Regions from separate parts of the Pseudoalteromonas sp. AS84 genome, predicted to be linked through region 1. Evidence: predicted binding sites of a transcription regulator. Region 1 holds the regulator's gene; each other region holds the start of a gene.
The links. Region 1 encodes LexA, which represses DNA repair genes until DNA is damaged. Its sites were predicted from a motif close to TACTGTATNNNNATACAGTA; they were not measured.
Positions count from the first base shown of each region.

Region 1 (10,955 bases):
TATTTTACCTGAACATTACCCTATTGTAGGTGCGCATTTAATTGGTACGCTAAAAGAGCTTATTCCTGAGCAATTTACTCCCGATGTTGAGTACGCATGGCGCGAAGCTTACGGCGTACTTGCCGATATTTGTATTACCGAAGAAGCTGCTTTGTATGAGCACAGTAAAAATAAACACGGTGGTTGGGCGGGCACTCGCCAGTTTGAAATAACCAACAAGCAAGTTGAATCAGAATTAGTAACAAGCTTTACACTTACGCCAGTTGATGGCGAAGCTGTTATTACACATAAACCAGGGCAGTATTTAGGTATTAAAGTTAAGCCCGAGGGCGCTGAATATGAAGAAATACGCCAGTATTCTATTTCACAAAAAAGTAACGCTAAAAACTACCGTATTAGTGTTAAAAAAGAGCTACAGCCAAAGCCTGGCATGGTGTCTAATCATTTACACTCATTAGAGCAAGGCACTATTGTTGAGCTATACCCGCCGGCAGGGGATTTCTTTTTACGTAATAATACAAACCCAGCGGTACTAATTTCAGCAGGTGTTGGGCAAACGCCAATGCTGGCTATGCTTGAAACGCTATTAAGTGATAATTCTAATCAAGAGGTTATGTATTTACATGCCTGCGAAAATACTCAGCAGCATTCGTTTTCAAAATATTTAAATGAGTTAAATGCAGTTTATAACCGCTTACAAACAATGACGTGGTTTAACCAAACGACAGAGGGCGCTGACTTTACTGGGTTAATGAACCTAAATGCAGTACAAGCACAGCTACCATTGAGTAATGGCGACTTTTACTTATGTGGCCCTGCCGGTTTTATGGTATTTATAAAAAACCAGTTACTTGAGCTAGGTGTTAAAAACGAGCAGATTCATTATGAAATGTTTGGTCCGCATCAAGACTTGTAATAACGCTTTAAAATAGAAAAAGGCGTGCAGCGATATGCTGCGCGCCTTTTTTATTAATTTATAAACATTAATAAAGTGCCTCATAACTCTTTACAAGTAACACCTTTAAGTACTGTAGTAAGCTCTTTTTTAGGATAGTAAAGTTCGCATTGGTTATTACGTAGTTGCAAAATAAACTTCTCAGATTTTATATTATGCGCCCCCATAATTACTCTGCCATCAGGCCCTTTACTCATTGCATGATCAATTAGCAACTCACTGCGCTTAGTAAATACCGAATCGGCAAGCGTTACTAATGCGCCTCCCTTAGCGTGTTGAATTGCCTGTTGTAGTGTTGCAACAACGCTAGGGTTAACACTCGTTAATATAGCGGGTTTAGCGGGCTCACTATTTACACTTTGGCATCCACCTAAAGTGAGCAAGATGGCTAATGGGAGTAATAATTTAGCCACTATCTTTCCTCACTCAGTGTTGGCCAAGTTAAGTCCATATTACGCTGGGTAAATTGCTCAGGCATATTTAAAGGAATGAGGGATTCACGAGAGCCTGAAAAACTAGCTGGCTCTGCTTTTGCAGCAGCCGTTCTAACTGGGCAACTGCCATTTTCAACATGAAATAATGCGGTGGCTAAAACAGCCTCGTCACTGTCGCCTAACTGATGATCAAAGTCGTCTTCAATTTCACAACCTTGAACATCAGCATCAAATTGTGGCGTAGGGGTTGGTGTAAAACCCGCAGAGTATTCGCCAAATCCTTTGCTATTTACCCCACTAAACTGAATAGTGTAATAGGTTGTTGCGCAGTTATGGGTTGGGGTAAAGCCATAGGGCTTACCGCAGGTTGTATCACCAATTAAAATAACTTCTGCGTCTATACCCTTTAAACCATTAATAAAAGCTTCTGATGCCGAACAGGTGCCTGATGTGCTTAATACATAAACCTTCGATAAGTTTAAATCAGGTAGGTTTTCACCTGTGCTAAAAAAAGTAGAGTAATCTATTTCTTCATCAATAAATGGAAAAGGCGAATCTACGGGCTGTTTATTGTTTTGTTGAGTTTGATAATAAAAGCGGTTGTTCACGTTAGCATTCCCAGCAATCATGTAAGCTAATTGCGCTGATAGCGCTAATAACCCGCCGCCGTTATATCTAAAGTCGATTACAAGCTCGTCAATACCATCGGTTTTAAACTTATTTACCGCAGCAATAAGGCCTTCTTGAGCAATGCTTATATGGCTATTAAATTGCATGTAACCCACGTTTGAACCATTTGCGGTTGTAATCGTTTTAACATTTTGAACTGGTGTTTGCTCAATATTACCAGCGGTTACATTAAATGTTTTTTCGGCGCCATCGTTACTGCGTACAACAATAGTATGTGAATCGCCGTTAGTTGGGCTAAATAAGCCTTCGTTAAGCGTATCTACACCCGACTCTGTATTGGTATTAATGCTAACACCGTCAACTGAAAGTACAGTATCACCACGTTGAAAGCCTATTTGGCTTGCAGGTGAATCATCTTCAAGATAAGCGACGCGTAAAATACGGTCGGCTGTATCGCCAATAAACGCCCAATTTATACCGTAACCAGAAGTAACGCCCGATTGCGCTTCTTGAAAGTAATCTTCAGTAGGTTCTGAAAAATGAAAGTTATCTTTTTTTGCCCCTGAGTCGGTAAGCTGCTCTGTTTTTAATTGGGCAAAATAATCGGCTACTGTGCCAAAGCTTTCAGGATCGTTATCGGCAATCTCATCATACCAAAGATAGGTTTCGTCGCTCCAAGAGCGAAGCCAGAGTTTTTCGTAAAGGGCAGAACCTGCTTGATCTGGGTAAGGCTCGTTGTTATTAAAGGGATCGTTACCCGTACGAGGGGTTTCGCAAAAGTTTTTTAAATCATTAGAGGGCTCAAATACCCCCGCTGTCCATGTTGGACTGCTACTAACAGGTGTTGTGACGATAGGCGTAGTAATTACAGGAGCAGAGTCGATGCCGCTACCGCCGCCACAACCCGTTAAAGCAAAGCCCGAAAGTGCTGCAAAAATGGCTAGCGAGGTTTTATTATTTTTAAACATAGTTAAGGACTTTCTGTAAATAAGTTGTTTAAAATATTACAACACTCGCTCATTTATTCAACATTTATAGCTTTGATTTATGTAAATGAGTGTTAAAGCTTAGAGCTTGCTCGCACTACTTGTATCTGCGAATGCTTGCTTTTGCCATGCATTAAATAACTTTTGCTGTTTATCTGAGATTTTTAAACCGTATGTTTTTTGCATGTAAGTGTAGGTGTCGGCTATACGTTTACGTGCATAAACAGGCGGTTCAACTACACGTTGCTTAAAGTTTACTTTTACTTCGCAGCGACCATACTGTGTGGCGTTTTCGCTAAGCATGCCAAAACGATAATTAGAGCGATCGGCATTAATTTCGCCAATAGCTGGCGCTAAGTTATTTATATCAGCTTCCATTTTTCTAAATTTAGCACTTACTTTACGGCAGTTTTTACGTCCGCCATCTTGCCAACACTGTAGCTGGTGACCAAATTCCCACGCCGGAACAATGTGTTCCCACTCAATGCGTAGTGCTCGCACATTTACTTTACCTGAGCGGGTAAGTGTATTTCGAGGAATGTAACCACAGTTAGAAGGATCAGGAATGAGTTTTTTGCCTTCTTTTTTAATATCACAACCGCAGTAAATACTTTTAGCGTTGTCTGGTAGGGTTTTAATTAAATGTCTTTTAGCCGTTGAAAAACGGGTAAATTGTTCGGCAGATACCGAAACGCACACACAACAAGCCAGTAAGGCCAGAATAAATCGAGTCATATCCATCACAAATGTGAACTACAGGAACAGGCAGTTTAAAGCCTTGAAGATAAAAGATAAAGTTAACTTAAGGCCTGTACTTATATTACTAAAAGGTGTCTGATTAATTTTTTACTTAAAGTTATTTTCACTATTCATTTATTTCTTACTATTTATCGTATTTTAACCACACAAGATTACCCGTTAAGGAGTATGCTTAAAGCTTACTCAATATGGGGATTTGGATTGCAAATGAAATTTGTTGATTATTATGCAGTGCTTGGAATATCGCCTGATGCAGACGATAAAGCGGTTAAAATAGCTTATAAAAAGTTAGCCAGAAAATATCACCCAGATGTAAGCAAAGAGCCTCAAGCAGAAGATAAGTTTAAAGAAATAGCAGAAGCTTACGAAGTCATTCATAACAAAGAAGAACGTGTAAAATACGACGAGTTACGTCGTCACCAGCAAAATCGTGCTCGTCAACAGCAAACAAATTATCGCGGTAGCGCTGGTTCTTCACAAGGTAATTATCAGCAAAGTGATCCGCAAACTGATGAGGAATTTTCTGATTTTATTAATTCAATGTTTGGCGGAGCTGGTGGGTTCGATCGTTCCGGGCAGAGCAGAAGTAACGCCGCTCGCGCGCAAAAAGGACAAGATGTGGAAATAGAATTCCCAATTTTTCTTGAAGAGACTTTAGTTGATACCGTTAAGCCTGTTGAGTTTATGTTACCGCAGCGAGATAGCAGTGGGCGTGTCTCTGAAATTAAAAAATCACTTAAAGTGAAAATTCCTGCAGGTTCAGTAAATGGTGAGCGAATTCGACTAAAAGGGCAAGGCGGATTAGGGTCAGCGAATGGGCAAAATGGTGATTTGTATTTACAAATTAGTTTAGTGCCTCATCCATTATTTGATGTTGAAGGCCATAACCTAAATATAGTCGTCCCTCTTGCTCCATGGGAAGCGGCTCTTGGTACAAAAATAAATTTACCTACGTTGGCAGGCAAAATCCAATTAACTATTCCATCTAATAGTCAGTCTGGTCAACGCTTGCGTATTAAAGGTAAGGGATTAATGAGTAAAAAAGCCAAAGGTGATTTATTTGCTGTGCTTAAAATTGTTAATCCAACATCTATTGATGATGCCAGTAAAAAACTGTGGGAAGAATTAGCCGAAAAAGCTCACTTTGATCCCCGTAATAACTGGAGCAAACCATAATGCAAATTATCGTGACACAAAAAGACGATTTACTTACTAGCAAAGAGCTATGTTTGAGCAGTGATATTAGCGAAGCAATTTTATATGAGCTAGTTGAGCATAATATTGCGGTTCCAATTGAGGGGGATCATGTTACGCAGTGGCAATTTACGGTATCTGCAGTGACTTTAGTTAAAAAAGCGGCCCGTATTCAACATGACTTTTCGTTAGATTGGTCGGCAATAGCCTTAGTTTTACAATTACTGGATGAGCGTGATGAGTTGATTTTCGAAAACGAAATGTTAAAGCGACATTTGAGTCGATTTAAACACTTGGAATAAAATCTGCCCTTGGGTACTTCCTAGGGCTTACTTACTCTATGGTGAGAGTGAGCTAGTTCTCAAAAACCAATATGACTACTTTGATTTATTCTTACTTTTAATTCGGATAAATCGTTTTAGTCGTATATTTTGTATAAGTAGTAATATTCCACTTAAACAAAAAAGTACGCTGGTTGCTGCAAAACTAATAAGCAGCGGATTATTAAAATCCTCTCGCTCATCGTAATCCATAATATGTAACATCCAAAAAAAGTCGAAAATTCGCCAGAGTGTGCTGCGAATGGTAACAACTTTGCCGTTATTTTCTGACAAGTACAGTGTGGTGTTAAATGTGTCGTCAAATTGTACTTGCCAAACATTGGTTTTATATCCAACTTCTCGCATACCTTGCTTTAGCAATACAGCGCTTGTCACTTGAGCATCAATAAGTAAGTGTGCTTTAGCATTTGCGGTAATTTGTATTTTAGTTGGCGGCTCAAAAGGCCGGCCTGTTATAGCGTTAAAGCTTTGTTGTTCATCTTTATTTATAACTGTAATTATAGGTGTGGTTAAGAAGTTCTCAAAAATTATTTGTGTTGGATTAGCCACCTGAGATGCAATATCGTCAAGGGAGGCCACATAATCAGCCTGCGTAAATGGGTTATTAAGAGTGCGTGTTGCAAGATGCTCCCCATGAACTTTATCAAGAGGGATAGCGCTCATTACTAAACCACCTAATAGCCAAGCTAAAATTTGTAATGCTAATAAATAACCTAACCATTTATGTAACTTGCGAGCATGTTTAAATATTTTTTTATTCATGTTTTAGTCTTATTATTTTTAGAGGCTAGTTTATTACATTAATGAGATAAGTTACTGCGACATTTTGTCGCAGTTTAAACTATAGCTTACTGTAATCATTTAAAAATAAAAAAGATTACACTTAAATTGCTAACATGATTTATTTGTACAATTGAGCTGAATGTTTGATATCCAGCTAGCTTTAAATGCTAATAAATACTTAAAAGCTGCGAAATATCCATATAAAGTGGTTAATAGAGCATAGTTGATTTGGTATAACGGTAAAACTGCGTTAAAGTTTGCAATGAAATTATTAGAGGATAAATACGAAACGATGTCGGAAATTCAATTTTTAAATGTAGATCTTGAGCTTGAATCAAAGCAAGATATTAGTTTGCTAGTGGCGGACTTGAAAAAAGTCGCTACGATTTTACATTATGACAAAGACGAATACCGTCAATTAGCGCGTATTGAAGCAACAGGTGTAGTAAACACGCCTGACAAAGCAATAAACCATATATGTGAGCTTATTGAATCGTGTTCGCGTAACGCGCTAAAGCAATGGTTAAGCTGTTCACGTAGAACGTTTGATATTGGTTTTGAATCAGGCACTTCCCCTAAGTGCTTTAATCAAGCCTTAGATGCAGATACATTACTACGTATATCTGCGATTGGTGCGGGTATGGAAATTACAATTTACCCAATCGAAAAGTAACTATCTTCGCTCTACGACTGCTGCGGTCATTTTAGATACGCAGCAAAGCTCATTGCGGCTATTTGTAATTTTTATTTCCCATACTGAACTACGCTTACCGATATGAAATGCTCTTGCCGTGGCTGTTAAAGTGCCGTTGCGAGACGCTTTTAAATGACTTGCGCTAATTTCCTGTCCCACGCAGTAAAATTTTGTAAAATCGACAACAAAGTTAGCTGCATAGCTGGCAACTGTTTCGGCAAGTGCAACGTTAGCACCGCCGTGAACCATCCCCATTGGGTTATGATGCTCAGGAATTGCCGGCATTGTGGCAACCAAGTAATCATCGCCAATCTCTGTGATTTCTATCCCCATAGTTTTCATCAGCGTACCTTGACCATTTATACCTTCATCAAGCTGTTTGCAAAACTCTAAAGTAATAGGTTGATACCAAATACTCATAATGACTCCTTTGCTTTTTTTATCATTTATAAACTTAGTTTTAGTTATATCCCTAAAATGTACACAAGTGAAATTACTTTGGCTATTTTAAGGCTTAATTTAAATTTGCGATTTTTATTTAACTGTATATACTCACAGTTAAATGTACTGTATGGAAAACCAGTTGTATGCGACCATTAACGAACCGCCAAGCTCAAATACTCGAACTAATTAAAGTTTTTATTAAAGACACTGGTATGCCTCCTACACGTGCTGAAATAGCGCAAACATTAGGTTTTAAAAGTGCCAATGCTGCTGAAGAGCATTTAAAAGCACTTGCTAAAAAAGGCGCAATTAAAATGAAGCCAGGTGCAAGCCGTGGTATTCAGTTAATTGAAGAAGAAGAGCCAGAACAATTAGGTTTACCGCTTATAGGGCGTGTTGCTGCTGGTTCACCTATTTTGGCGCAAGAGCACGTTGAAAGTCACTGCAAAATCGATCCATTAATGTTTAAACCGGCTGCAGATTTTTTACTACGCGTTAACGGTATGAGCATGAAAGATATTGGTATTATGGATGGTGATTTACTTGCAGTACATCGTACTCAAACCGCTGAAAACGGACAAGTTGTTGTTGCACGCTTAGACGAAGACGTAACTGTAAAACGTCTTGAGAAAGCAGGTCGTAAAGTATTACTTCATGCTGAAAACGACGATTTTGAATCTATTGAAGTAGATCTTGAGAATGAGTCTTTTAATATTGAAGGCTTAGCCGTTGGCGTTATAAGAAACGCTGATTGGATGTGACTTTAAAAATAGCTTTTAAACAAGCAGTTTTATAAATGCGTACTAATTAGTACGCATTTTTGTTTTAAAATTTGTACTAAAATAGGGTGCAAACAGCCCACTGACTATTCAACCTGTAAACTTTTTTGCACTTATAATTTCCCCTCCGAATGCGTTAAACCCCTTTGTTTTTCTCATCTTTTGAACTTCCTGTTGCCTAGCTAGTTGCTGATTTTTTGTTAATTACCCAATTACAACCTGATTGTTTTTTATACTAAAACTTGCTTGTTGTTCATTTTTTAGCTAATTATTAATGTGCTGAGCTAATAATAACTCACAGCTTTTTAGTTTTGAGAACACACAATATACACAAACACGTTGTTGGCGCAGCAAAACCAATCAATATTAAATGAGATTGGCTAAAAAAATAAAAATAACGAATTGGCGTTTAAGCCGTATGCCTCTTCGCTTTGCATTCGCAATAGCATCAAAGGAGCCACCACATGGGTAAACTGACCTCTACCTTGTGGCTTATATTATGTGTTTTTTCGCACCCAGTTTTGGCTAACAGCCAATACAATATGCGCAAAGGCGTAACCGATATAAGCAATAATGTATATCAGCTGCACATGACCATATTTATAATATGTTGTGTGATTGGGGTGATAGTGTTCGCAATTATGTTCTGGGCACTTATTCATCACCGTAAATCTAAAGGGGCTGTACCTGCCCAATTTCACGAAAGCACTAAAGTAGAAATACTTTGGACTGCAATTCCGTTTGTTATTTTAATTGCTATGGCAGTACCAGCTACTAAAACCCTAATTGCAATGGAAGATGCCAGCAAAGCTGATCTCACTATTAAAATTACAGGTTCACAATGGAAATGGCATTATGAATATATGGGCGAAGATGTAGAGTTCTACTCTATTTTATCTACCCCGCAAGATGAAATCGCTAATCTTGCAGATAAAAATCCTAACTACTTACTTGAGGTTGATAAACCTCTCGTACTGCCAATAAATCAAAAAGTACGATTTTTAATGACTTCTGACGATGTTATCCACTCTTGGTGGGTACCTGATTTTGCAGTTAAAAAAGATGCGAATCCCGGCTTTATAAACGAAACATGGACGAACATAAACGAAGAAGGTACTTACCGAGGCCAATGTGCTGAGTTGTGTGGTAAAGATCATGGCTTTATGCCCGTTGTGGTGGTTGCTAAATCTGAGGCTGATTTTAAAACATGGCTTGCAGATGCAAAGCAGGCTAAACAAAAAGCAGCATTAGCAGATGCCGCATTACTTGATAAAACCCTCCCAAAAGAAGAATTAATGACTTTAGGCGAACAAGTATATATGGCCAATTGCGCTGCATGTCATCAGCCTACAGGCATGGGATTACCGGGTGTATTTCCTGCACTTAAAGGCAGCCCGATAGTGCTTGGCGATATAAAAGATCACATTGATGTAGTTATCCATGGACGACCTGGTACGGCAATGCAAGCATTTGCCAAGCAGTTATCTATAAAGCAATTAGCAGCGGTTATTACTTATAAACGTAATGCGTGGGGTAATGATACGGGTGATGTTATTCAACCGAGTCAAATACAGGCAGCACTTGATGCCAAAGTGGAGGCGAACTAATGAGTAGCATAGTAGAACAACCTAACGCCAATGAAGCTCATCATGCTCATCACCCAGCTAAAGGTTTTAAACGCTGGCTTTACACAACTAATCATAAAGATATAGGTAGTTTATATTTAATTTTTTCGCTGACCATGTTCTTAATTGGTGGTGGAATGGCCATGGTGATCAGAGCTGAATTATTTCAACCTGGTTTACAGTTGGTCGACCCTCACTTTTTTAATCAAATGACCACAGTGCATGGTTTAATTATGGTGTTTGGTGCGGTTATGCCGGCCTTTACAGGCCTTGCTAATTGGATGATACCGCTAATGATTGGCGCGCCAGATATGGCATTGCCAAGAATGAATAACTGGAGCTTTTGGATTTTACCGTTTGCATTTTTAATCCTATTGGCATCGTTATTTATGCCTGGTGGGGGTCCTGCATTTGGTTGGACTTTTTATGCACCACTGTCCACAACATACAGTAATGATAATACTGCATTGTTTGTATTTGCCGTACATATTATGGGAATTAGCTCAATAATGGGCGCAATCAATGTGATTGTAACCATAGTGAACTTACGTGCCCCCGGCATGACATGGATGAAGTTGCCCTTATTTGTATGGACGTGGTTAATTACTGCCTTTTTATTAATAGCGGTAATGCCTGTGCTTGCAGGGGCTGTCACTATGGTGCTTACCGATAAGTACTTTGCGACCAGCTTTTTTGATGCCGCAGGCGGTGGTGATCCGGTGATGTTCCAACACATTTTTTGGTTTTTTGGTCACCCCGAAGTATACATAATGATTCTTCCTGCCTTTGGCATTATATCTACAATAGTACCTACCTTTTCTCGTAAAAAACTTTTTGGCTATGCCTCAATGGTATACGCCACATCCTCCATAGCACTATTGAGCTTTATTGTATGGGCTCATCATATGTTTACCACTGGGATGCCAGTCGCTGGCGAGTTGTTTTTTATGTACGCGACCATGCTTATATCGGTACCTACAGGCGTAAAAGTATTTAATTGGGTTGCCACAATGTGGAAAGGCTCAATAACTTTTGAAGTGCCAATGCTTTTTAGTATTGCGTTTATTGTGCTGTTTACCTTAGGTGGTTTTTCGGGATTGATGCTAGCAATTACACCTGCTGACTTTCAATATCACGATACTTATTTTGTAGTGGCGCACTTTCATTATGTATTAGTAACAGGGGCCGTATTTTCGATAATGGCAGGGGCTTATTACTGGTTGCCCAAGTGGACGGGCAATATGTTTAATATCACGTTAGCTAAATGGCATTTTTGGCTATCACTGGTGAGCGTGAACGTACTGTTTTTTCCTATGCATTTTGTAGGGCTT
Region 1 is NZ_JBBMQY010000018.1:7,107-18,061, forward strand. Features, by position in the region: gene hmpA (NO-inducible flavohemoprotein) at 1-916, shown strand, start outside; gene WNY79_RS15995 (hypothetical protein) at 997-1,368, opposite strand; gene WNY79_RS16000 (S41 family peptidase) at 1,368-2,987, opposite strand; gene WNY79_RS16005 (endonuclease) at 3,087-3,740, opposite strand; gene WNY79_RS16010 (DnaJ C-terminal domain-containing protein) at 3,972-4,940, shown strand; gene WNY79_RS16015 (chaperone modulator CbpM) at 4,940-5,260, shown strand; gene WNY79_RS16020 (hypothetical protein) at 5,336-6,061, opposite strand; gene WNY79_RS16025 (hypothetical protein) at 6,375-6,755, shown strand; gene WNY79_RS16030 (PaaI family thioesterase) at 6,756-7,196, opposite strand; gene lexA (transcriptional repressor LexA) at 7,364-7,981, shown strand; gene coxB (cytochrome c oxidase subunit II) at 8,464-9,606, shown strand; gene ctaD (cytochrome c oxidase subunit I) at 9,606-10,955, shown strand, end outside.

Region 2 (10,955 bases), on a different contig from region 1:
ATGTAAAACCACTGCGCAACTTGCCGCAGCGCTTATTAAAAACTTACCTCGAGAACAACAATTAGAATTGATTGGGCTTTAGGCCTAGCTTTATTTTAGCCATAAAAAAACCCACAGTATGTATGGGTTCAAAAGAAAACGTTAAAAATACCTTTCGGCACTCTTAAATTTAGTTTGTTTTTTAAGGTTTGCAAGTTTTTAAATAAAGCAACGATTACTTTACTTGAAAGGCAAAAAGCACACATGATTAATTTGCATTACTCGTATATCAATACTGGAGTGTTCTTTGCCATGTTTCATATTACACACCCACTTGCTCACTTCTTAAACCTGTCATGTAAAACCACTACGCAATAGCCTGCTTTATCAACAAAACCAACTAAAAGAGGGGTAATTATAATTTACGGCTTGTAGCTTCATGAAAACTAAGAGTTTTCAACCTCTCTTTTCTCTTTCCCGAATTGAAAAGCAATTTTAAACCGATGACCTATATCAGTTTCTTTAAATAATTGTTCCCCTAAATTATCAGTGTCACCAACTCTACCTAAAAAGATATCATCTCTAAAAGGAGCAAACAGTGGAGTATTTATTAAAGCAATAACTTTATTCCGTTGTAGCTCTTGTTCGTTACAGTACGAATCAAGATTTGTCATGACATAGTTTTTTAAATCATCTAAAAAGGATATCTTAATAATATCAGTACATCGCCTAAATTCGCTTTCTGTTATTTTTTCATAAGTGTAAGCAATAAATAAATTTGCTATAAACTCTGACTTATCTATATCGGTTATTGACTCAATACAAAATAAAATTTTATCCGTAATGTTATTTAAGTCATCTTGATTTGAGTATTTTATCTTGTTTGACATTTTTTCACGTTCTTTGCCTTTAACATCACTTAAAGATTCAAAAAAGCGCATTACTTTGGATGCAAACATACGGTCTCTAATTGAATCATTTAAATTCCATACTTTAAGCAACGTGCCCACATAAGGTATATCTTTAGCTATTCCATTTAGTAGCAAGCTCTTAACTGCGACTTCAGTTAAATCGGCTGCTATTTCAAACCCTTTTTTCATATCAGTTCCTTATTTTGATAACTTATAAATGTACCCGCTAATTAATCTATTAGCGGGTACATTTACGCCTTTAAATCTATGTTCATAAATCACGATAACTAATAGACGTTACTTCTATGCTTAATACTAATCTAGCTAAATAAAGAACACCAATAGTGTCAGCGTATCAAAATATTTCCTGTTGTTTTAATTCTAGTCTATTCGTTACTGCAAATACGTCGGCGTTAGGTTCTTGCTGGTAGCCGATGCAAATTTCGGTGGCAAATACGCTGTTATTACTTTTTCGGCACTGGCCGTATTGGGTTTTAGGCGCGGGCTTATCGAATTTAGTAATAAACGGGCTATGCTGATCCTCTGCATACCCTTTTGGGCAAAACGCCTGGCAACTAATACATGCCTTAGGCATGAGTACTTTTGAAATGCGAATAGTCATTTTTTCTCCTACGCCATTAAATCCAATGCCCACCAATCGTTATCGCTGATTGCTGATGCGCTGCCTTGTTTTATTAAAGTAACTAGGTCCCAGTCGCCAATAGTAACTAGACCGTTTTGTATATGGGTGTTATTTGGTGTATTGCGCCCGTCAAGCTGGGCGTATTTATAAGCAAGCTCTACATACTCGCGGGCTTGTTGCCAATGGGCTTCAGTTATGTGCCAGCTACCTGCTTTTTGGGAATATGTTTTAGCCAATGACTCAATAGCTAAGCGCTGATCATGCTTTATTTGCTCATCAATATTTAAAACTTGAAGTTGGCCGTCTCGTATTTGGTAAATTTGGCCGTTTCGGCTGATCCTTTTTCCGCTATTTAGATCCTTTATTACTTCATCAACGTCATTTTTTGAAGTGCCCATCATATCGAGTAACAATTCAGCTCTAGACCCTGCGGCTATAGGCGTACAGTTATTACCACTAGTCCAAGATAGGTCGGCTGCGCCGACGTTGGTGTTATCCTTAGCATTGAGTTTTTCGGCTGTGCCTTTGAGTTGCCTTGTCCATTCTACTAGGCGAGTTTTAAGGCTCGTTTCGGTGGTAACGTTATAAACATTGTTAATCATACGATGAAGCTTTGATTCAATACTTACATTGGTAACAATGCCTTTTATGCGGCGTACTACTTCGGCGTAGTCGTTGCCCATTTGTGTGTCTTCGTACATTGATTTGAAGTTAGCCGCACGGCCTATACACATACCGCCTTGGAGTTTTACGTAGTCTTTCCAGCTGGCAGTATCTGCAGCGTGGCGAATAGGCTCTATGGTCTCGTCGCTTATTGCTTTGCCTTTTGGCATGCGGCGTAATTCACAATACACGGTAACGCTTGGTGAACCCTGAAATTGAAACTGACGAATGTTCCATGTACTTGCCCAGGCTAAAACAGGGTTAGCTTGCTCTTGCAGGTTTTCGCCTGTTTCTGCATCTTCATGGTCGCTTAATTGGTAGCCATCAATATTTTTACTGATGTATTTAGCAATGTAGCTGGCTGCACTGCCCTTGCTTTTATCCATTTTTATAGCGTCAAAGCGTGGGCTAAAAGTACGATAAAACTTACTGGGCGCTTTGGCTTTTTTGCCTTGGCTTTTTTTAAGGCCCCACTCGCGGCGCTTTTGTTTATAGGTTTTAAACAGCTCACTTCTTTTAGTGCCTGCGCGGTAGCTTACGCATTTTTCGACGGTTTTAATGTGCGTGCCGTGGGTGTTTATATCTACCCATTCGTTTACTACTTTTGCGCGGGTTTGCACAGGACCGTAATAATCGTAAAGCTCTGTTTTATCCTCTTGAATAAAGTACCAACGCAAAATAGCATTCACTTCTTGCAGCTTATTTTTAGGCATAAACAGCATCATGTGCCAATGCGGGCAACCGTCGGCATGTGGCTCAACTACGCGCACACCAAAGTATTTAAGGCCACGTCGGTTTAACTTAGAACGGGCACGCGCCCATGTTTGGGTTAGGTAATTTTGTGCATCTTTTGGAGTTTCGCCGTGCCATTTACTTGAGTTTGCATGAAAACGTGACGGGCACGTAATGGTGTAAAACACACCTACATAGCCCATTTCATCGGCTAACTCTTCGGTTTCGCGTATGCGTAGCATTAACTCGTTACGACGGTTGGTTGGGTTTGCCATGCCGCTTTTTACTGCTTCTATTAAACTTATTACGTCGCCGTCACTGCTTTGCAGTTCCATCATTTCTAAGAACTGGCGGCCACTGGCTTGGGCAAAGTTAAATTCGCGCTGTGCCTGTTTTGACGAGTAAGGGCTAATGCCACGGCGTTTAAACTTTTTGCTTTTTTTATCGTGGTATAAATCTTTGCCTACTTGGCCTGTGGCAATTTCTAGTAACTCTAAAAACTGGCGGCGAATAGTTTTTAATTGGCGAGCCCACCACCTATCACACTGCATTTTTAGCAGTGCAATTTCGTAACACTCGGTTGGCAAGTTGTCGTCGCGCATGGCGTAAAATGGTACATTAGCGCCTACAGCTTTGGCATGAGTTGCTATTGCATCGTAGGTTAACGATATTATTTTTTCGTACGGTAGGTGTTGGTTTTCTTCGCTTACATCAAGCGTTATTTGCACGCATTCCATAGCGAGTGTGCCTGCGTGTTTTTTGGTTTTTTCAATACTGCTTAAAATATGCCATGGCAATGGCATATTTTGAGTAATACTAAACAGTACGCCAAAGCGTGGCTTTAAACGTGCAATGGTACGGCGTAACCATGTATTAGCACGGTATTGGCTACCCGCTTTTTTTTGGTTGTAGCGGTCTATGTATTTACGGGCCATACGACTTTGTAAAGGCACTGGCACATTTTGCAGGCCACGCGCTAAAAAGTTGCGATCGTCAATATCGCTAATAGATGAAATTAAACCCTTAGCTATACCAGATAGTCTAAGGGCTTGTAGGTCGAGTGGCTTAGGGTTAGCCATTTATTCGGCAAACTCTATTTCAACTAAATCTTCACCTATTTGAACGGCATCAATTGCGGCGCACATTTGGTCGTAAATTGGCGTGTATTCAATGTAGTCATCAGCAATAAGTTTGACCACTGGCATAAAGTCAGTTAGGCAGTTTTCGCACTCCATTAGCATGGCAACGGTAGAGCGCTTGCCTAAATTTTTAATAGTAAAGTTGGCTTGGTCTACCGCATGCTCAACAATGTTTTTAACTAATAGCTGATTTTTAGATAGATCTTGGTCTTTGATTGTGTTCATTTTAGTAGTCCTTTGGGTGTTGTTTTTGGGTGTTAAATTACGAAAAGTTCAGAGGCCAGTTCATGGCCTTTGCAAAATACAAAGTGGGCGTATTCGGTTGAATCTGTTTTACTTGGTTTTTGTGGGTCAAAGCCTGGGCGTTTACTATGAACATAAACGGCGGCTAATGGTAGTTTTTGCCACATAGGTTTTCGCTTTTGACTACCTAACCAATTAAGGCGTTGCAGCATGATCACTAAACCGCCCTCTTTAACCATTTCAAGCGCATGTTCTGTAAATTCTTGCGCTACGTTAAACGGTGGGTTTGTTATGAGCACGTCGTATTTCGGCAATAAAGCGCTGGGCACGTTTAAAAAATTAACGCCTTTTAAATTAGCGCGTGAGTCTTCGCGAATATCCCAGCTTTCTACAGTAAAGCCTTGTTTTTCTAGTACGGTTGGGTAGCTCATTTCGTACTTGTCGCAGCCGCCTGCGCTTGGGTCTAACATTAACGGGTATGCTTGTTCGTCAAAATTAAAGCGGCAGTTTTCGCTAAACGCTGCTAAAAAATCTTCTATTAACCAATGCGGTGTTACGTAGTAATCATCTGCATTGCGCTGGGTTCCGCGATTAGTTGAGCTCATGATCAATCCTTAGTGTGAACTAACAGTTAGGTGGGAGTAGCTGGTTTTTGCAGACTCAGCAGGCGCATTTTGCAAAAACTTAGCCGGTGCCATGGCGTTGGCATCAACAAATGCTTTAACCAGTTCTTGTAACTGCAAAATAGCTTTGTGAATTTTAAGGCGTGTATCAGCGTTAAAATTGGCAAAGCCTTTTTCAAGGTCATGACGTTTTAGGCCTGCAGCAAAACACACTATTGTGCGCTCTTGCTCGCTTAACACTTTGGTGTATACGTACTCTGGTGTGTGACGTTCGCTACCCATTAGCACTTTTATTTCAGCAAGGCCTTTTGGTATGTAGCGCCCTTCTACTGCTTTTAGTGGTGCAGGTTGTGCGTTATCGCTTTGTTTAATAAGTGCGTTAGCCATATTTATACTCTTTGTGGTTGTTGCTGTGGTTTAGATAAAGCTTGTGTTTTTAACCAGTACACGGCTTTTTGTATGGTTTGGTTTTCGTTGCCGTGGCAGTAAATAGGTAATGGCAACTCACCAACAAAGGCTTGTAAGCACGGTTCAAATTCAACTGATTTACAATTAACGGCGTCTTTAGTGCTTATTTGGCACTTAAGTAAATACTCAGCTTTGGCGGCTAAGTTAGGTAATGCGTTATACGTGTTTTGGTCAAATATTTGGTATGTGCTCATTGCTTTGCTCCTAGTTATTAACGCTTTGTTGGTGCTGCGTTCTAAATTTAATTAGCTCGTTTAAGCGATAATGATTAGTTTTGCCAAACTGAATTGATTTAGGAAAATCAGACAACTTCGACAAAATCCAAAACTTTTTACGCGCACATCCCAATACCTCGCATGCCTCAACGGTGCTAACTAGGCGGTCTTTTTGCTCTTCAAGCTCAGTGCGTAGTTGGTTGTTTTCTTGCAGTAGTGCAAACAACACGGCTTTAGCGTCTGGGTGAATATCTAATAAAATGATTTGTTGTTCAGTGCTCATGCTGCATCTTCCTTTTTGCTTTTTTGATGATCGGCTAGTAAATCGTTTACCGATATTTCACCGTTAGTTAGTTCTGAAATACGCGGAATGTATTTCGCTGGGGCTTGGCAGTGTCTATTTACCCAGTTCCAAACTGCGGTTTGTTGAGTACCCAAAAGACGAGCTAACCTTGTTTGCCCACCAATCAGGCTTACTGCTTTTTCTATGGCTGACATAAACACCTCTTCAAAAATGACTTTAGGTGATAATAAGATCACTTTATTTCATTGTCAAACTCAATTATCACTTTATTTGATTATCAAGCATGATTTTAAGTGATTTGTAATTATCACAAAAGGTTGTGATAATCTTTCCTATATTACTTAAAGTCATTAATTTATTTAAAGGTATTAATATGGATATTGCAGAAAGAGTTAAGGAATGCCGTAAGAAGTTGGGGTTGACCCAATATCAACTTGCTGAACTAGTTGGCACCGTTCAAACCTCTATACAAAAGTTGGAACGTGGTGGTACTAAGAATCCTCGCAATATTGAGTCATTAGCGCGAGCACTCCAATGTACACCAGAATATTTGCGCTTCGGTATTGGTGAAAACAGTAGTAGTAATGTTGCACCAGGGCCATCAATCAAAGCCACCGCCCCACTTATTAGCTGGGTGCAAGCCGGTGCTTGGTCAGAAATAAGTGAGATTAAAGCGTATGACGCAGAACGTTTTATGTGCCCGGTTAATTGCAGCGACCTAACTTTTGTTTTAAAAGTGCAAGGTATTAGCATGGAGCCAAAGTTTGATGAAGGTGATTTGATTTTTGTAGACCCTGAAGCCGAATGCATCCACGGTTCGTACGTAGTAGCCCGCCTAGACGACGACAACCAAGCCACATTTAAACAGCTCATAATCGAAAATGGCCACAAGTTCCTAAAAGCCGCCAACCCCAACTGGCCAGAACAACTAATACCGATTAATGGTAATTGCACGTTGGTTGGAAAAGTTATATTTACAGGTAAGTCACTTTAAAAAGTTAAGGGAGTTATATGAATATTGAAGACATGGAATTAAATGAGTTTCTATCAAGAAACAAGATCTCTGAAGAAAAATTCACTGAATGCGCACTTGACTGGGAGCTAATACAATCAATTGGTGCTGATCATCAATCTAAAATCGATGACCTTGAAGATTTAGCTGAATCATACGCAAAAACAATCCAACGTTTTGCTAAAGTTCATTCTGTGCGCTGGAGAGTTAAAGACCCCGAACATTTGATGGAAAAAATTGTACGGAAAACCACCAAAGGCTCAGGCTCTTATAATAAAAAATATATAAACATATCTGTAGATAACTACTCTACCAAAATTACGGACTTAATTGGTATACGCGCCTTACACTTATTTAAACAAGATTGCGTTGAAATAATCAACTCACTTGAAGAAAGGTGGAAAAAATCTGAAAAAATAACTGCATATATCCGTGAAGGCGATAGTAAAGAAGATTACAAAGACCGAACTGCTTGGGTAGTCAAAGAACATAAAGCTGGTTATCGCTCAATACATTTCGTTTTTTCTACATCACCTCATAAATCAAAAGTATTTACTGAAGTTCAAGTTCGAACAATCTTCGAAGAAGGTTGGAGCGAAATTGACCATAAAATTAGATATCCAAACTTTTCTGATAACAAGGATATAATAACTTTTCTTAATATATTTAATCGTTTGGCTGGTAGTGCTGACGAAATGGGATCATTTGTAAAAGCTTTGAGTACTATGATTCAAGATAGAGATGCTGAAGTTAAGAAACTAGAAAATGAAAATACCAAGCATAAAGACAAAATCACAATGCTACTAGATGAACTCAAAGAAAAGACAAAATCACCGGAGGTCTCTAAATTAGTGAATAACTTAGAGACAGAACTTGTAGCTTCTAATATCTATGGCTACATAAATAATAGTGCTAACTTAAGCTCGATTGTTAAATCAGGTAAAGATATGGCTAATGCCTTTCAATCAATAAATAACTATAAATCCGTAATCGAGCAAATAACAGAAATGTCTAACTTGAAGCGTAACTTATAAATCTATTGTATTTTTATCAATAAAATATCTATTCTTTTACCAAATAAAGATACAAAAGGCCCGCTAAATGCGGGCTTTTTAAGCTACATCGTAAATGTTTAATGCGTCATAAATTTTTTGTAGTAACTTCTTATCTACTTGTTCATTGTTTATAATCTCTATCAACCTATGCTCAGGAACTTTCAGCATCATTAAAAAATCCCATTGCAAATCGACTTCCTCTTTTGTAATTGGAGCGTCTATATATTTACCATCGAATATTTTGCGAATCGCCTTTCTCGCTCTTAAACTATTAGACATTGTTTTACCTTTAACATTAAAAGGCATATTTTGGCACTTATCTTTATTGCAGTTAAGTATAGCTACTGTTTTTATATACAGTTAAGGCTATAATCAACTTAGTTGAAGCTTTGAGAAAATATATGCTTATTCAAAATGTATTAGTGGGCCCTGAAGTAAAAAAGTTAGAAAAAACAATCGATGCTAATTTTTTAAGTGATTCAACATTTGTTGGCCGTGCTAGCGGAAGAAGTATGGAAGATGTGGGGATATTTGATGGCGATGTACTCATTATAGATAGAGCAAAAATAGTTAAAAATTACGATATAATCGTAGCCTGCTTAAATGGTCAATTTGTTTGTAAAGTTGCTGACTTAAAAAACAATCTATTGCTTTCAGCTAGCTCTGACCACAGTCCTGTTAAACTAACTAAGTTTGACCAGTACAATATAGAAGGTGTTGTAACTCAATCAATTAGAATGCATAGGGCTAACTTAACCTTAGGATAGGCAGCACTTACATAAGCTTTAAAAAAGGCTTATCTTTTACAATCACTTTTGTTCTATCTAATTTATTAAGCTCATTCGTATTTATGTTTAATAAATTAGCCTCAACTTCAAATACGGCTTTTTGATTTTGCTTATCAACACTCAACACTTTAACTTTAGCGAATGTCTCTGCCTGACTTGAACGAACAAGCGCTTCACCTACAACATCACCAAATATAGAAAAATTAGGGTTATTTTTTGATTTAGATACAAGCTCAACACCCTGCTTTATATCTTTCTTTTTTATAGCAAATGCATGAAAGTCGTTTTCATTTTTACCAAACGAAATTACTACTGATTCATCAAAGCCTGATATGTAGCCTACCTTTAACACATCAACATGAATCATTTCTTGCTGCTTTGTATAAATTGTTGAAACAACAGATATCACAAGAACTATTAAAAAAAAAATTACCTTCATAATCCCTCTTCAAGAATAAATAAAATCATAAAGTAATTCTATTATAGCTATACTTATCATAAAGGTGGTATTTCTAAACTTATAATTTCATTGGTTTATTACTTACATGAAAGCCTACTGGTAAGATCAAAAAAGAGGTATATTTAACTTATTATTATAAATTTATAATGTATTGGATAATTAATGACACTAGAAATTCAGCCGGGCTCAGTTTTAAATAATAAAGAATTGTGTGAGCTATTTGCTTGTTCTCCACAAGGGGGGATGAGGCGTTCTCATCAATCTAATACGTTAGTTATTGTCTCAAACCATATTAAATCTATATATGATGATCGTTGGGAAGGTGATATTTGCTATTACACTGGAATGGGTACCACTGGTGATCAAAGTTTAAATTTCGCTCAAAACAAAACACTTTCGGAATCTAATGATACCAGTATCACGGTTCACCTTTTTGAAGTTTTTGTTGATAAAGAATATGTTTATATCGGTATTGTTCAATTAGCTTCAACGCCTTACTTTGAGAAACAACCAGATCAAAATGGTCTATCTAGAAAGGTTTGTGTATTCCCGCTCAAGCTTAAAGGTAATGAATCGCCCCCAATTAATAAAATTTATTTAAGTAAAGTTTTTGAAGCAAAGACTAAAAAAGCAAAAAGGCTGAGTGACGAAGAGATTGAACGTAGAGCAAAAAATGTTAGAAAGAATGTAGGTAGTAGAAATGTGATTATCCAGCAACACGAACGCAACCCTTGGGTTGCTGAGCATACAAAAAGATTGGCGAAAGGGTTTTGTCAGCTCTGCAATCAACCGGCTCCTTTTAAAAACAAATCGGATGAACCGTATCTAGAAACGCATCATATTATTTGGCTTGCTAAAGGTGGTAAAGACACCATCGCGAATACTGTAGCTCTTTGCCCAAACTGCCATAGAAAAATGCATATCCAAAATGAGAAAAAAGATGTACAAAAATTACAGAAACTATGCAAAAAAGATAGTCATATTAAAGAGTAAATTATGAAAGTATATTTGGATCACAATCTGATCATTTATTTAAGACAAAGCTCAAATAAACAATTAGATAATAAACAATTAGAAAATAAACAATTAGAAAATAAAGTTAAAGAGATGAAAGAAAATGGCTTCAGATTTATATTTAGTCCAGCCCACTTAGAAGAAATCGCAGTATCAGCGATGAGAAATAAAACAAAAAAAAATATCATAGACGCTGATATTAAATTCCTTACAAATCTCTGCGGGACTAACTCTTTAAGGCCAAGATCAAGAAACGATAAGGATATAGAATTTGGTAAGGAGTATCCTATAGATTGCTACAAAAGGGTAATTGAACATTATAGCTCAAATGATTACGCTGAAACAGTTGATAAAGGGATAATCGAAAGGGCAAATGATAACCCGCATAGTAACCCCAAAAAAGCTAATAACCAAAACCCAAAAGACGTTCTTAGTAATATTACTTATATTTCTCTAATTCTCCAATCCTTAATGCACCATGGATTAATAACCCAATGTGAAGCGATTAAAAAACTTCAATCTTCCCCACACTATAATTTAACGAATAAATTCTGCATATTAGAGCACTCTGTAAATTATGCTGCAAATCTACTTGAGCAGTTAGGTTACTATAGGGAAAAAACAAAAAAATCCAGATCTCGTCTACATGATGTATCTCATATTATTTATGGAAAATACGCCGATATTTTTGTGACTAATGACACTA
Region 2 is NZ_JBBMQY010000002.1:124,334-135,288, reverse strand. Features, by position in the region: gene WNY79_RS03000 (ogr/Delta-like zinc finger family protein) at 1-82, shown strand, start outside; gene WNY79_RS02995 (hypothetical protein) at 426-1,079, opposite strand; gene WNY79_RS02990 (hypothetical protein) at 1,246-1,512, opposite strand; gene WNY79_RS02985 (replication endonuclease) at 1,521-4,007, opposite strand; gene WNY79_RS02980 (hypothetical protein) at 4,008-4,292, opposite strand; gene WNY79_RS02975 (SAM-dependent methyltransferase) at 4,325-4,915, opposite strand; gene WNY79_RS02970 (hypothetical protein) at 4,925-5,320, opposite strand; gene WNY79_RS02965 (hypothetical protein) at 5,323-5,595, opposite strand; gene WNY79_RS02960 (hypothetical protein) at 5,606-5,899, opposite strand; gene WNY79_RS02955 (YdaS family helix-turn-helix protein) at 5,896-6,114, opposite strand; gene WNY79_RS02950 (S24 family peptidase) at 6,294-6,914, shown strand; gene WNY79_RS02945 (addiction module component) at 6,932-7,966, shown strand; gene WNY79_RS02940 (hypothetical protein) at 8,045-8,266, opposite strand; gene WNY79_RS02935 (S24 family peptidase) at 8,389-8,754, shown strand; gene WNY79_RS02930 (hypothetical protein) at 8,762-9,214, opposite strand; gene WNY79_RS02925 (HNH endonuclease signature motif containing protein) at 9,398-10,228, shown strand; gene WNY79_RS02920 (hypothetical protein) at 10,232-10,955, shown strand, end outside.
Region 2: a site for LexA is predicted at 8,330-8,349, ahead of WNY79_RS02935 (S24 family peptidase). Genes of this name have one in related genera too.

Region 3 (10,955 bases), on a different contig from region 1:
TCAAAATAACGGCGAACATCATCGTAATCTCTATTTAACGGACCAGTAGGCGCAAGTACAACGCGCTTGTTTTCAATTACTAATAAAGTAACTTGCTTACCGATGCGAGAATCAACGTTTGCTTGGGCTAAAATAGCATCACGTAATGAGTTATTTGGTAATAAAGAAAAGTCATCACTAATAATAATAAGCGCATCATGTGATGTGCATTCAAGGCTCGCACTAACCGCTTGAGGGTATGCCATAAATAAAGTCCTGTTAGAAAACATAGGCCTCTATTATCGTCGATTTAAATATTGAAGACCAGCAAGGTGCGATGAGCTAATTACACAACTTGTCAATAAATGGCAACTTGGAGTTACAGGCTTTACAGCTTAATCAAGAATACTCAGTTGAAAGTTTTGCTCTGGCTCACTTTTAATACCAACGCCTATACCAAGTAATCGTACAGGCTGCTGTAAACCTCTTTGATAAGCCTTGGTAAGTAGTTGAACAAGTATTTCAGTGTTTAGTTCGTGGTATGCCTGGTCGGCTGAGGTTACTACAAAATTTGCAAACTTCACCTTAACACTCAGTTTATTAATACGGTTTTGTAATTGTTGCTTATTAAGCCTTAAAACTAATTCGTCTAACAATTTTGGCAGCTCATCTAAGCACTCTTGCAAACTTGTTTTATTGTATTCGTAGGTATGTTCAACACTCAGCGATTTTCTAATGCGATCTGTCGATACTTTACCAATATACTCACCTGCACATTTTTGATAAAGCGATACACCAAAATTGCCTACATGTTGCTGCATCCAATTTACGCCCTTTTCACGTACATCTTTGCCGGTATATAAGCCTTTTAAATTGAGTTTTTCGAGCGTTACTTTACCCACCCCCGGAATTTTCCCCAGAGGTAATTGCGCTAAAAAGTCATCGACCTCATGAGGCAAAACGACAAACTGACCATTCGGTTTTTTTTCGTCGCTGGCTATTTTGGCAATAAACTTAATAGGCGCAATTCCTGCTGATGCAGTTAATCCTGTGGTACTGTAAATATCGGCTCTTATTTGCTGTGCAATAAGTGTGGCACTGCCTTTACAAGCTGTGCTGTCTGTTACATCTAGGTAGGCTTCGTCAAGGGAGAGAGGCTCTATTAAGTCTGTATAGCGGCTAAATACTTCGCGTATTTGATTTGAAGCTTCTTTGTATACAGCCATGCGCCCAGGGACAATAACTAAATCGGGGCATAATTGTTTAGCACGATAGTTCGACATAGCCGATCGTACGCCATATTCTCTCGCTATATAGTTAGCGGTTGAGAGCACGCCTCGTCGGCTATTGCCTCCAATAGCAAGCGGTACACATGCAAGTTTAGGATTATCTCGCATTTCTACTGCTGCGTAAAAGCAATCCATGTCTATGTGAATAAACTTCTTCATCACCACAACACAACTGTTTATTTATACAGCCATTATTATAGAATCAAATGTGATAAGCAAGCCTAGGGCCTGTTTATCTTTCGAGGTTAAATTTGCAGCAGTATGTTTGGTATTTAGGCAAGGCAGAGCCTATGTAGTGTGGTTATTCCCCATAAATAGGCGATAACGTAGCACAAATGCCAAACATACGCTGCCCGAAGGGTTCTGCCTAGGGGCAATTTACTCTTTGTTGCTCGGTTTTTACTTATTCTTACAGGGATGTAAGTCAGTAGAATAACGCAGGAGCAGTTATCGAGCCCACTAGGTCACAAACCTCGCGCCGCGATTAAATAGCCCCTAGATTGAACAAATTTTAATCCTGAAAGGTCAACAGGCCCTAGTTAGCGATTAAAAAAAGTGCTTATTATCTTCTGGCTCTTTATGGCCACGTAACCAAAACATAACTTCGAAGAAAAACCCCGCTAACATTAAAATAATAGCGCCAGATTCATTACCCATTGCGTAGCAGGTAAATGAGGCTATAAAAACCAAACAAGCTAAAGACCAATTAATTATATTGTGCATACATACCTCTGTGTGTTTTTGTGTTTGTGTTTGTCTGTGTAATTTAACTGTAGACCTAAAATTAAACAGGTACAATCATCTTATAAAAAAACATGCTATTAATTACCTTGAGCTCACAACTCCATATTGATAATCTAAATACTTTATAATTAAGGGCCAATAAATAATGCAAACGTTTAAAGATCAGCACCCTATCCATACCGACATCACCGTAGCGTGGGCTGATATGGATGCACTACAACACGTAAATAATGTGGTGTATTTACGTTACTTTGAAATAGCCCGAATCGACTTCTTAAATAAAATAAATCTCTTCGATACAATAAGCTCTAATGGCGTAGGTCCGGTAATAAGCGAAAACAACATTCGTTATAAACGCCCAGTTACTTTTCCAGATACGCTTACAGTCGGCGTTACTATTTCTGATATAAAAACAGATCGATTTGTTATGAATTACACCGTATTTAGTCACGCGCAAAACGCTATAACAACAACAGGCACTTCAAAAGTGGTTATGTTTGATTTTGAAACAGGCCAAAAAGCACCAATTGCAGAGCCTCTTTTATCAGCGTTAGTTAGCTACTCTCAATACGATCAATAAGGAATTCTCATGCAATACAGCGCACTTGGCAGCAGTGGTATTAACGTTTCAAGAGTATGTTTAGGCAGTATGACTTGGGGTAAACAAAATACTCAAAGCGATGCTGATGAACAAATAGCCTACGCGCTAGAGCAAGGCGTAAACTTTATTGATACAGCCGAAATGTATGCTGTGCCTCCTTCTCCAGAGACCTATGGCAAAACCGAGGAAATTATTGGTGACTGGTTATCGCGTAATCAGCAAAAGCGTGGCGATGTAGTACTTGCTACAAAAATTGCTGGCAATGGATTATCTTGGGTACGTGATGGCGGTAATATTACTCGCCAAACAGTAATAGAAGCCGTGGACGACTCACTTAAGCGTCTTCAAACCGACTACATTGATTTATATCAGCTGCATTGGCCAAATCGCTCTACTCCACACTTTGGCAGACAATGGCCTGGCACACTTAAATTTACCGACGTAAATACACAAGAACACCAAGCTAGTATGCTTGATATTCTACAAGGCCTTAATGAATGTGTTAAAGCAGGTAAAATTAAGCACTGTGGTTTATCTGACGATACGCCATGGGGTATAAGCCAGTTTTTAAGCTTGGCCAAAGAGCATAACTTACCGCGCATGGTATCTATTCAAAATGAGTTTAGCCTAGCGCACGCTAAAGACTGGCCGTATTTAATAGAGCAATGTGTACACGAAGATATTGCCTACTTACCGTGGTCACCTTTAGCCGCCGGTTTATTAACGGGTAAATACCTAAATGGTGCTCGCCCAGAAGGCTCTCGTTGGACCTTCATGCAGCGCAACGGTATTTTTAGAGATACACCAAACGCAGAGCAAGCAACTAAGCAGTATGTTGAACTGGCTCATGCAAACAATATTACTCCAGCACAACTAGCACTCGCATGGTGTAACCAAGTAGATGGCGTCACATCTTCAATTATTGGTGCAACAACCATAGCCCAATTAAAAGAAGATATTGATGCATTTAACATTACATTAAGTGACGAAATCCTTAGCGAAATTAATACTATATTTAAAAACTATCCAATGCCTTATTAAGCGTGTACCAGTTAAAAAGCAGCCTTGCATAAAGGCTGCTTTTAACTAAAATATTTGACCCTACAACAACCAACACTATACTTTAATTAAGTTTTATTAATTCAACGAATAATTATCAATGCTGAAAAACGGATACTATGCATTTTGCTTATTAATTGTATTTAACGCACATGCCGTTGAGCAAAAAGTACAGCCTCTAGAAGAGATTATTTGGCTGCAAAGTTACACGCCCCCTTTTCATATAGCTAAGAGCGAAAGTGCACCACAAGGTGGAATTTGCGACAATCTAACTGAGCAACTAATCAGAACCATAACTGATGTAAAACATACTCGCTTAATAGTCCCTCAGCAGCGTATAAATAAATATTTAAATGAAGGAAAAAACGTATGTTTCCCATGTGTTATTTATAAAAAATATAATAACCAACTACTTAACTACTCAAATCCAACAACGGTATATCCTCCATTTTCAATTATCACGACAAAAGAGCTAAAGCCACAATTAGAGAAAAAGCACGGTTCACCTATTCATCTTATTAATTTATTAACTGATCCTCAATACGTATATGGACAAGCCGCTGCACGTAAATTTACAACTGAAATTAATACTATTATCGAAAATACAAAACGAGATAAAGAGTCATCGTTAAGTTGGAGCAGTGAAAACGAAAGTCAGGCTGTTATAGCGCGTTTGAGTCACGGATTTTTAGACTATTCAATTGATTACCCGTTTATGGCCGATTACTTTAATAAGCAAGGCGAATTTACGAATATAGAGAGTGTACCAATAGAAGAAAATGATGTTCAATTTATAAGAGGAGCAATAGGCTGTGCGGCTAACGCCCCCAATAATTTTGCAGAGCAAGCGCTTAAAAAAATTAACCGCGCGCTAAAAAACAACGTACTACAATCACCTGAGTACCAACAAAGTCAGCATACTTGGCTTAAAACTACCTTTACCGACTTTGATAAACACTACCAACAGCAAGTCATTAATTTTTACTTACTTTCCACTGATGCTCAAGTAAACACTGATCATTAGCATAAAGTGCAACAGCAAAAATACTTTTAGCCGTTACCTCACCTACGCCCGAAGGTGTGCCTGTCATTACTACATCACCGTCCTCGAGGCTCATAAATTCATTAATCTCTTGTAAAATCGAGTCAGGATTATGTAGCATAAAATGAGTATCACCTCGCTGAATCACTTCATTATTAATTTTAAGTTCAAACGTAAAGTGTTTCATAGCATCAGTTAGTTCGACAAAGTCACTTAAAATAACAGAGCCATCAAACGCTTTAGCGCGCTCCCATGGAAGCCCTTTATTTTTTAATTTACTTTGTACTGTGCGCTTAGTTAAATCTAAGCCCAACCCAACACCTACAAATTTTTTATCTTTAATTACAAAGCATAACTCGGTTTCATAATGCAGCGTATCGCCGTTATGAGCTGCAAGTAACGTATTAGTAATTGCGCTATTTGGTTTGTTAAATAAAACCATTTGATCTGGCGTTTCGTTATTTAGCTCTGCAATATGTGCGGTATAGTTACGGCCAACACACACTACTTTTGATGGTATTAATTCTTCAGATACTAACTTTATTGAATGCATATAAATAATGTCTCAGTTATTGGACCTGTTGACCTTTCAGGATTAAAATTCGTTCAATCTAGGGGCTATTTAATCGCGGCGCGAGGTTTGTAACCTAGTGGGCTCGATAACTGCTCCTGCGTTATTCTACTGACTTACATCCCTGTAAGAATAAGTAAAAACCGAGCAAAGCTTCCGCGTCCTGCTCACGCCCCTTACCTAAATCTATGTAGGCAACAAAGAGTAAATAGCCCCTGGGCAGAACCCTTCGGGCAGCGCATGTTTGGCATTTGTGCTACGTTATCGCCTATTTATGGGGAATAACCACACTACACAGGCTCTGCCTTGCCTAAATACCAAACATACTGCTGCAAATTTAACCTCGAAAGATAAACAGGCCCTAGCTAATAAGCGTTTCAAGTAAGCTCAAATTAATAGGTTTAAGTAAAACTCGGTCTATATTTAAATCTTTTATTTCTCTAGGATCTGGCTCTGCACCACTTACAATTACTAAGCGAAGCTCTGGATATCGCTCATTAATTTGCTGGCCTAAGTCAGTGCCACGTCCATCGGGTAAATGCATGTCTAGCAATACTTTATTAAATTGCTGGTCGTGATTAAGTATTTGTAAACATTGCGCGCAACTTGACGCAATCACCGTCTCAACACCTAAACTTTCTAAAAGTAGCTGCGTAATTTGCGCTGCATCGTGATCATCTTCTACCAGTAAAAAACGTTGTTTTTTCTCGGTTAAGCCACTACTACAATTTATATTTTTAGCTTGCGGTGCATGCTCTGGCGCTACCAAATAATCTTGCAAACTTTGGTATAAAGCCGCGCTATCAACAGGCTTTGGTATTACATCGTTAAAGCCAAGGGCTGCAAGTTCTTCGCGTATCCCTTTCATTGTAGCTGCCGTAAGCGCAATTATTGGACCTTTGTAGCCCATTTTTCTGAGCTCTATGGTAGCTTCCTTGCCGCCCATTACAGGCATATGAATATCAATAAAAATAATATCGTAAGGGGCTTTATACGCATCTGCAATACGTACTTTTTCAAGCGCTTGCTGCCCATGTTCGGCGTAATCTACGCGCGCACCACAGGTACTGATCATATGACCAACTAGCATGCGTAAATCACGCAAATCATCAACCACTAATACTCGCCCATGCACTTTGCATGGAGCCGATTTACTTTGTAGTTGCGGGACACTGCTAAAATTAAGTACCTGTCGTTCTACTTCGCTAATATCACCTGGGTAAATCGAAATAGTAAACGTAGAGCCTTTACCAAACTCAGAGTGTAAACTAATATCACCGTGCATACGCGCTAACAATTCAGCACATATTGCCAAACCTAAGCCAGCACCACCCACAGAGCGTGATTCCACATCGGCTATCTGCTCAAATGGCTTGAATATTAGTTCTTGTTTTTCAGGGGCAATGCCCATGCCTGAATCTTTAATGCTAAAAAATAGCATTTCGTGTTCATCAACCCACTGCGTCCACGCATTAACAACAATTTCGCCTTTATCGGTAAATTTAACCGCATTGTTTATTAAGTTTATTAAAATTTGGCGAACTCTTGTTGCATCCAGTCGTGCAACTAAGGGCAATGGCTGTTGAGATTCAAAACGCAGTGTAAGGCCTTTATCAAGCACCGATACACGCATTAAGGTGTATACATCGGCAAGCATGCTATCAAGGTTAACTTCGCTTAAGGTCAGTTCGAGTTTATCGGCCGCTATTTTAGATAAATCGAGCACGTCGTTTAACAAGCTCAATAAATGTTTACCATTTCGATAAATAACACCCAATTCATTTTCTGCTTGCTGACTAAAATCGCTCTGCATTAATAATTCGGTGTAACCTAAAATAGATGATAGAGGGGTTCTTAATTCATGGCTCAAATGAGCTAAAAAGCGGTCTTTTGAACGATTTTCAGCTTCGGCTTTTAAACGTTCAACTCGCTCGCCTTCAACATCTTTACGAGCAAGTGCATAACGAATAGCACGTGCAAAACGGCTCGAACTCATTTCTGTTTTTATTAAGTAATCTACTGCACCGGCGTCAAGCGCTGCCGAGTCTAACTCATCGTTTGACTGCCCGGTAAGCATAATAATTGGGCCGCTAAAGCCATTCGCAATGGCCTCTTTTAATACATCTAAACCATTAGATGCACCCAAGCGGTAATCAAGCAGGCAAATGTCGTGCTCATTTTTACTAAGCGTTGCAATTGCCTGCTCTGGGGAGCTTATCCATTGAATGTTAAACGTGTGTGAATCCAATTGGTCCAGATAGTCGCAGGTGAGTATATAATCATCTTCATCGTCCTCTACAAGCAGCAACTGAGTCACTTTATCTAACATACAATCTCCATTAATCGTTAAATGTTGTCGGTAGCTCTACAAACTCTACCCAGTATTTTCCTAGCGTTTTCATCAAATCAACCAAACCATCAAACGTTACTGGTTTTGTAATATAAGATGCAGCACCTAAGTTATACCCTTTAACCATATCTTCTTCTTGCTTAGATGTAGTTAAAATAACGACCGGAATTCCCTTTAAATTAGGGTTCCCTTTTATAGCTTCAAGCGCTTCACGGCCATCCATTCTTGGCATATTTAGATCAAGTAATATTAATCCTGGTCGCGGCGACACTGTTTTATCTTCAAACTTACCTTTACGTTCTAAATATTCAAGTAACTCAACGCCGTCTTCTACAAAATGAAGCTCGTTAAGTACACGGCTTTCGGCAAGGGCATCTTGTGTTAACAAACGATCATCTTCATCATCGTCTGCCATTAAAATAGTAATCGGTTTTACTTTTGAATAGGGCATTTAAGCCTCTCCTTGCAATGTGAAAAGCTCAGCTTCCACAGGTAGTTTAATAATGAAGGTTGCACCTTCACCGTCTTTACTTTGGGCTGTAATTGTTCCGCCATGGCGTTCCACAATACGCCTACATACAGAAAGGCCTATACCCGTACCTTTATACTCTGAGCGGCCATGTAAACGCTGAAACGGTACAAATATTTTATCGGCATAGTCTTGTGAAAAACCAATACCGTTATCTTCTATAGTAATAACTTGAAAGCTTAAATTAGCATTATAATCCTCGCTAAAAATGTCTTCATGCTGGTAACTGATTTTTATATGTGGACTTACATCTGGGCGTCTAAATTTAACAGCATTCGACAACAAGTTTAAAAACAACTGCTGCATTTGGCTTTTATCAGCCTGAATAACTGGTAAATCCTCTACATCAACTTGTGTATTAGACTCGCCTATCGCAATTTCTAAATCACTGAGTATATCGGTTACAACGTCGTTTAAATTTGTATCATCAAAATCTTTACCACGGGTGGTAATACGTGAAAACTCTAGTAAGTCGTTTATTAAATTAGACATGCGTTGCGCCGCATTTTTCATGCGTCCAATATAATCAATACCCTTTTCACCAAGCTCATCCTTAAACATAGTTTCGAGTCGGTCACTAAATGCTTGAATTTTCCTAAGAGGCTCTTGTAAGTCATGGCTTGCAACAAAAGCAAACTCCTCAAGCTCTCGGTTACTTCGGCTCAGTTCATCAGAATACAAAGTTAGCTCTTGTGTACGCTCAGACACTTTAGTTGCTAATGTTTCGTTTTGTTTTTCAAGCTCAAAGCGATACCGTGCCGCATTTCTTAAATTAAGCCGCGTCATTACAAACATACCTATAATAAGTAATATGCTTGTGACTGCTGTAATAGCAAACGTGATTTTAGCTTCATTCTTAATTTGCGCTAACTTTGAAAAATGGCTCACTTTAAAGAGTAATTCACGGTCTTGAATTTCATTAACATACTCTCTAATTTGCTTATAAAGCTCCCTGCCTTTATGTGTATTTAACACATACAATGCACGCCTTTCTCTATCATCAAGTGCCAGGTTTACGGTTTGTTTTAGCTCTTTAATTTTACTATCGACAAGTACAAGTAGTTGGGCAATACGCTCAGCTTGGCCATCAATTTCAGAGTGCAACGACTTAACATGATCTGTCTGCGCTTCAATTTGCCCAACAGCATCGTAGTAAGGCGTTAAATAGTCAGTCTCTTCTGTTAATAAATAGCCACGCTGGCCTGATTCAGCCTGAACTATTGACAAATGTAGTTGCTCAATTGCTGTTGTCAGCATATTAGTGTTGTCTAAACTTTTTTGGGTTTGTGTTAAACCTTGAATCGTATTCAATGCTAAAAATGCGTTACCCACAATAATACTCAACACAACAACTATAAAAGCTGCCCAAGTAATATTCGCTTTCCCTTGATGTTCTTGTTTGCTCATTTAGCTTCCCGAATTAGCGTTTATACAACACTTAATATTTATTGAGAGTCAGTTATTTTTTGTAAACTTTCACTACACTGTTGACAGTTGTTAATAATCTTATCAAGCGCATCTAACGCTTTTTCTTTTGGCATATCGTTTTCGAGTACCAACTTAATAAGCTCTGCATTCATCGATATACGATTAAGCGGCGCTCTTGCATCGTGTACTAATTTGTTTAGCTGCTCTGTTTGGTTATCGGATGTCATGCCCTTCCTCAAATCTATTTGTATTCGCCAATACCGCCATATGCATTAAGGCGGTTATAAAGTGTTTTAGTACTAATGCCCAGCATTTGTGCAGCAAGCGTTTTATTACCTTGCACCTTATCAAGCGTTGCATGAATAAGCTCTTTTTCAACTTCTTCAATAGTTTGCCCTGCTGATACTGGTTTATCTGCAGTTTGGTTATTAACACGTGAAAACGGCGACTCTAAGTTATCAGGTAAAATAATATCGCTAGTTTGCGGGTCACTCATAATGAATGCTCGGTGTATTGCGTGGCGAATTTCGCGCACATTACCTGGCCATTCATAGCTTTGCAGTTCTTTAAGCTGTGCGGGTGTCCAACTAAATGCGGTACCGTTTTCATCATTAAGCTGATCTAAAAATGCTTTCGCTAATAAAGGAATATCTTCTTTTCTGTCGCGTAGTGGCGGTATATCAATAGGGAAAACAGCCAACCTAAAGTAAATATCTTCACGAATAATATTATTTTGCGCTAAATCAGTAAGCGAGCGGTTAGTAGCCGAAATAACACGACAATTGGTTGGTATTTCTCTGTTACCACCCACGCGTGTTACTTTTTTAGTTTCAAGCACTCGCAGTAAATTTGGCTGCATATCAATTGGCATTTCGGTCACTTCATCTAAAAACAAAGTACCGTTGTTTGATTGTTCAAATACACCTTCTTTGCGGGCTATAGCACCGGTAAAGGCGCCTTTTTCATGGCCAAATAATTCACTACCTATTAATTCTTTTGAAAGCGCACCACAGTTGCTCGCCACTAACGGGCCTTCGCACTGGCTTGCGTTATGAATAGCCTGAGCTACAACTTCTTTACCTGCACCACTTTCACCCATCAACATTACATTGGCATTTGTTTTAGCAACGCGTTCAATCATATTGTAAAGCTTGTGCATTACTTCTGATTCGCCAATTAAACCACCAAAGTGACGCGTTATACCGCCCGACTTTGCTTTTTTAACTGCTTTTTTAGGGCCATTTAAAACCAGTTCTAAATCTTCGCGTTGTAATGGCTTTAATAAATGCCCTACATTTGGCTCACACATCTCAGCTAAAATGCCCTTAACTGAAGGATGACCCGATATAAGTGTAATTTTTGG
Region 3 is NZ_JBBMQY010000007.1:177,933-188,887, forward strand. Features, by position in the region: gene WNY79_RS09805 (leucyl aminopeptidase family protein) at 1-245, opposite strand, end outside; gene dinB (DNA polymerase IV) at 375-1,427, opposite strand; gene WNY79_RS09815 (hypothetical protein) at 1,815-1,991, opposite strand; gene WNY79_RS09820 (thioesterase family protein) at 2,158-2,592, shown strand; gene WNY79_RS09825 (aldo/keto reductase) at 2,602-3,654, shown strand; gene WNY79_RS09830 (ABC transporter substrate-binding protein) at 3,773-4,696, shown strand; gene WNY79_RS09835 (fumarylacetoacetate hydrolase family protein) at 4,647-5,267, opposite strand; gene WNY79_RS09840 (response regulator) at 5,647-7,614, opposite strand; gene WNY79_RS09845 (response regulator) at 7,625-8,086, opposite strand; gene WNY79_RS09850 (ATP-binding protein) at 8,087-9,571, opposite strand; gene WNY79_RS09855 (histidine kinase dimerization/phospho-acceptor domain-containing protein) at 9,610-9,819, opposite strand; gene WNY79_RS09860 (sigma-54 dependent transcriptional regulator) at 9,834-10,955, opposite strand, start outside.
Region 3: a site for LexA is predicted at 1,439-1,458, ahead of dinB (DNA polymerase IV). Genes of this name have one in related genera too.